DNA from 2 places in the Stutzerimonas tarimensis genome. Region 1 is predicted to be linked to the other one. Evidence: riboswitches for the same ligand, from Rfam matches in the RefSeq annotation. Region 1 holds a riboswitch; the other holds the start of a gene.
What was found. Region 1 has a riboswitch for cobalamin ahead of btuB (TonB-dependent vitamin B12 receptor). Riboswitches for the same ligand answer to the same signal wherever they lie in the genome.

Region 1 (2,447 bases):
CGTAGGTTGCCGACTCTTCCGGGCCGACCCCGGGGTTGCCGGCAGTCCAGGCGGTGGCAGGTGCGTAAAGATCATTGAAGGTCGGCGCGCGGAACGCAGTGCCGTAGGACGCTGTGAGCAGCAGCGTATCGGTCAGCGCGTAGCTCCAGCCCAGATTGCCAGTGTCGTGGTTGCCGAACTGCTCGTTGTCGTCGCGGCGCAGCGAGGCGAGCAGGCCGTGCCGGCCCCGCTCGGCCTGATACTGCAGGTAGTAACCGGTGTTGCCCCGGGAGGTCTCTGCATAGTTGTCGCTGACGTCGATGCGGTCGTTCTGGTAGTCGACGCCGAGGCTCAGCAGCTGTCCTTGGGCAAGCTGCACGTCGTTCTGCCAGCTGAAGGTGTCCCGCTTGGTGTCGAAGCGGGAGAAGAAGGCGGAATCCTGAAAGTTGTCCGAGCGGTCTTCGCTGTGCCCGGCCTGCAGGGTCACCTGCCAGGGCTCCAGCGGGCTAAAGCGGGCACGACCACCGATCACTTGGCCGCTGCCCTCGCTGTAGGCGTTGCGGCCAGTTGCGCCGGTGCGACTGCGGACGTCCAGCTCGCTGTTGTACTCCACGTGCAACAGGCTGCCGTCGATTAACAGCCCATTGGCGAAGTGATAGCCCCCGCGCAGAGCGACCGAGTGCTCGCGGTAGCCATCGGCGTCAGGCTCATGAGCGTTGGGTGAGGTTGGATTGAGACGCCTGACGTTGATGCCATCGGTGCTCTCGGTGGTCGCGCTAGCATTGAACCAGGCGGCTTCGCTGCCGCCGGATACGCCGGCACTGGCATGGGCGCTGGAGCGGCTACCGGCACCAATCGAGAGATGCGGTTTGACCCCTTGCTCGGCACCCTGGCGGGTAAAGATCTGGATCACCCCACCAACCGCCTGGGAGCCGTACAGACTGGAACGTGGGCCACGAACGACCTCGATTCGCTCGATCTGCTCAACAGGCAGGTGTTGCAGGGCAGGCGCACCGGTCGTCGCCGAGCCCTGGGGAATACCGTCGACCAGCAGCAGGACGTGCTGGTTGCTGGTGCCGCGCAGCATCAGCGAGGTGTTCTTGCCGCGACCGCCGTTGCTGGTCAGCTGGACGCCCGGCAGACGGCGCAGCAGGTCGGGCACCGAAGCGGGTTGCAGGCGCTCGATGTCGGCACGCTGCAGGACACTGGTGGCGGCAACGGTGGGCCCGACCGCCGGCGCACGGGTGGCAGTGACCACCTGCTCGTCCAGGTGAAGCGGGGTGTGACCGCTCTGGGCGGCAGAAAAGGAGGCATAGCCGAGCAGCAACAGGGCTGCCGGCCCGTGAACAGGCTTGCGAATCATGGGGTCTCCGTCGTGCCCACCGCACGATCTGATCGGATGAACGCAGTCCGTTCAGCGGGGCTTACCCGCTCGATACTGCGGCTGATGCAGCAGGCCGGTCTCCGGGCTCACGAGCGGAACCAGAGGTTCCCGAAACCGCACCTTCCCATGCCTTGGCACAGTGGTTGTCGCGGATCTCGACTCGTCTACCGTTGCGGGGGCAGCGCCGGACTGGTTTCAGATGAAACGCACCGGCTTCCCTGTTTCACCCCTTGCGGGGCACCTGAAGCAAGGGCGGGAGAGTAGTGGCAGATGACAGCAGGGTCAATTGGCGGGGCGCAAAAGAAAAGGGCAGCCGATCGGCTGCCCCGGTATACGCTCGCAGCCTCAGGCCGGAGCGGAGCTGCGGATCAGGTGGTCGAAGGCGGCCAGCGAGGCCTTGGCACCTTCGCCCACGGCGATCACGATCTGCTTGTACGGCACCGTGGTCACGTCGCCTGCCGCAAACACTCCCGGCAGGGAGGTCTGGCCGCGGTCGTCGACGACGATCTCGCCGCGGTCGGTCAGTTCGACGCTGCCCTTCAGCCAGTCGGTGTTGGGGATCAGGCCGATCTGCACGAAGATGCCTTCGAGTTCCAGGGTGTGGAAATCGCTGGAGCTGCGATCCTTATAGACCAGGCCGGTCACCTTCTTGCCGTCACCCTTCACCTCGCTGGTCAGCGCGTTGGTGATCACCGTCACGTTGGGCAGGCTGTAGAGCTTGCGTTGCAGGACGGCATCGGCGCGCAGCGAACTGTTGTACTCGATGAGCGTGACTTCGGCGACGATCCCGGCCAGGTCGATGGCCGCTTCGACACCCGAATTGCCGCCACCGATGACCGCCACGCGCTTGCCCTTGAACAGCGGGCCGTCGCAGTGCGGGCAGTAGGCCACGCCGCGGGTGCGATACTCGGCTTCGCCCGGCACGTTCATTTCGCGCCAGCGGGCACCGGTGGCAAGGATCAGGGTCTTGGACTTGAGCACGGCGCCGGAGGCGAAATGCACTTCGTTGAGACCGCCGTCCTGACTGGCCGGCACGAGCTTGACCGCACGCTGCAGGTTCATGATGTCGACATCATAGTGGCGC
Region 2 (2,447 bases), on a different contig from region 1:
CTGGCTGAACCCGTAGCGCAGGCCCGAATGCGGCTCGGTCTGCGCAGCCTGCCAGGCGGCAAGCACCACGGGCTGGCTGCTCCCCTGTAGCTCGGGCATGGCCAACTGGTAATGCACCTTGTCGCGCCCGATGCCGTCACTGGAGAGCTGCCAGGCCGCCTCGTCGCGGTCGTCCAGGCGTAACGCCTTTATCACCGGTACGTTCAGCCTGGCCAGCAGCTCGACAGCCGCCTCGCGGCCTTCCCCGCCGCCCATGACGAAGTCCTGCAGCACCACCACAGCCGCCAGCGGAGGGTGCCTGCCCTCGGCCAGCCATTGCAGCCCTTCCAGGGTACCCTGGCCCCAGTTGGCGAACAGGCTGAGGCAATCCACCCCGCGCCTCTGCATGGCCTGGCAAAGCCTGTCATTGAGATCACGGTCGCCGCTACGGTCGGCGCGGCCGTGGTCGATCACCACGACCAGTCGCTCGTGCTTCCATTGCAGTTCGCTGGCATCCACCACCTGACCCTGTTGATAGAAGCGCAAGGCCGGTCGCGGCACGGCTGCTTCGGTGATGATTGCCGGATCGTCACGCGCCGCCAGCCAGGCGAGCAGCCTGGCGATGTTGTCGCTGCCTCCAGCCAGCCAGTAGCTTCGTGCCTCGATCCAGGCCGCCTGGCGCGGACGCAGTGCTTGTTGCTCGACAAGCCATTGGCCCAGATCGCCCTCCGGCTTGAGCCCACCGAGGGTTTCCGCTTCAGCGCGGTTGGCAAACAGCGGCCGGCCATCGATACGGCTCAGGGCGACCAGCGTCTGGTCGCTGTGCAGCAGTAGCCGATCTCCGGCCGCCTCGGCGATCAGCGGCGCGAGACGCTCGGCCTCGGCACCGAACAGGCCCACCACGAACAGCATCGATCCCTGCTCCAGCCACTGTCGAACCTCGGCGTCGTCAAGCTCGGCAAGCTGCTCGGGGGTGCGCGCACTGATGCGCTGGTCAGGTGATGTCTGGTTGAACAAAGGCACCGCTGCAGCGAATTCGGCAGCGCTGTACTGGGAAACGATGGCGTTGAGCTGTGCGGCCAGGCTCAATGGCGCAAGGGCCAACAACCAGGCGGCAAAGCTGATGCGAAGCAGAATCGAGGTCACGCCCATTCTCCAACATGCGAGACGTGTGGGCGCGGCACGACGACCCGCGCAGGCGGGGACGTGACGAGGCAGTCGCCCACCGCAACTGTCCTGGGGAGTGTGGGCTGGTGTCGGGCTCGGTTTGAAACCTTACCGTTGCGGGGGCAGCATCAGCTTTGACTGATTTCCCATTTACCCCGAATCATGATCCGGGCACCACACACTCCATCGAGCCCTCCATGCCGAGGCATGTCAGGAGGGACGCCACCTTACGCGCCGACCTTGGGCAGATCAAGCGCATGGCAGATCCGGCAGCAGGAGGGAATGCCGCGGGGCGATGCTGGTCCAAGGCAGTATCGGTAAACGGGAGGAGACAGACATGACGGGTAATTACTCGGCCGTGGCCCCCAGCCGCGCGGAAGTCGAGTCGATGCCAGGGGTGACCTTGCTGGAATTCGGCACCGACTGGTGTGGCTACTGCCAGGCGGCACAACCCGCGGTAGATGAAGCGCTGGCAGGCTATGCCCATGTGCGCCACCTGAAAGTCGAAGACGGCAAGGGTCGCGCTCTGGGTCGAGCCTTCAAGGTCAAACTCTGGCCGACCCTGATCTTTTTGCGCGACGGCATTGAAGTCGACCGGGTGGTGCGCCCCCGCTCGGCCGCCGAAGTCGCCGGGGCCTTTGCCCGGGCCGAGGCCTGAGATCTCGAGGTTATCAAGGCGCCTGGCAACTGCCCCGTCGGCGCGAATGCCTGCCCGAACAACGAAAGGCTGGGTCTTCAGCCTGCGCCGGCAAACGCAACGATTACCCCCTTGATTTGTGTCTATTAGTTACCGGCGCCGCGGCTTAGACTGATGCGGCGTTTTCACCTTCCAGGCTGTTCATGACTCCCCCCGCGCTCTTACCTCGCTCCATCGCTGCCATCGTGCTGGCACTGCTGGCCTGCACCTTTGCTGCAAACCATATCGCAGCTCGCATCGCCTTCGACAACGAGACCGGTCTGCTGCTGGCCATTCTCTGCCGCTCGGCGGTGCCGGTCCTGTGCCTGACAGCACTGCTGGCGTGGCGGAGGGAGCGCTTCAGCCTGCCCGCCGGCGTTTGGCCCTGGCAGTTGCTGTTCGGCACGCTGATCGCCATCCAGAGCTATTGCATCTATTCGGCGATCGTCCGGATCCCGGTCGCGCTGGCCCTGCTGGTGGTCAACATCTTTCCGCTGCTGCTGGCGCTGCTCACCTGGGCCCTGGGAGGCGCCGCCCCGACGCCGCGCACCCTGAGAATCATGCTGGTGATCCTGTTCGGGCTGGGCATGGCCCTGGATGTGCCGGCGCGGCTTGCCGGCGCCGA

Region 2: it holds a riboswitch for cobalamin, as region 1 does, so the genes downstream of both, ACFOMF_RS04200 (cobaltochelatase subunit CobN) here and btuB (TonB-dependent vitamin B12 receptor) in region 1, are expected to answer to the same signal.

The regions. Positions count from the first base shown of each region.
Region 1 is NZ_JBHRXZ010000026.1:10,382-12,828, forward strand. Features, by position in the region: gene btuB (TonB-dependent vitamin B12 receptor) at 1-1,342, opposite strand, end outside; cobalamin riboswitch at 1,418-1,623, opposite strand; gene ahpF (alkyl hydroperoxide reductase subunit F) at 1,709-2,447, opposite strand, start outside.
Region 2 is NZ_JBHRXZ010000012.1:23,651-26,097, forward strand. Features, by position in the region: gene ACFOMF_RS04200 (cobaltochelatase subunit CobN) at 1-1,125, opposite strand, end outside; cobalamin riboswitch at 1,210-1,340, opposite strand; gene ACFOMF_RS04205 (thioredoxin family protein) at 1,484-1,804, shown strand; gene ACFOMF_RS04210 (EamA family transporter) at 1,987-2,447, shown strand, end outside.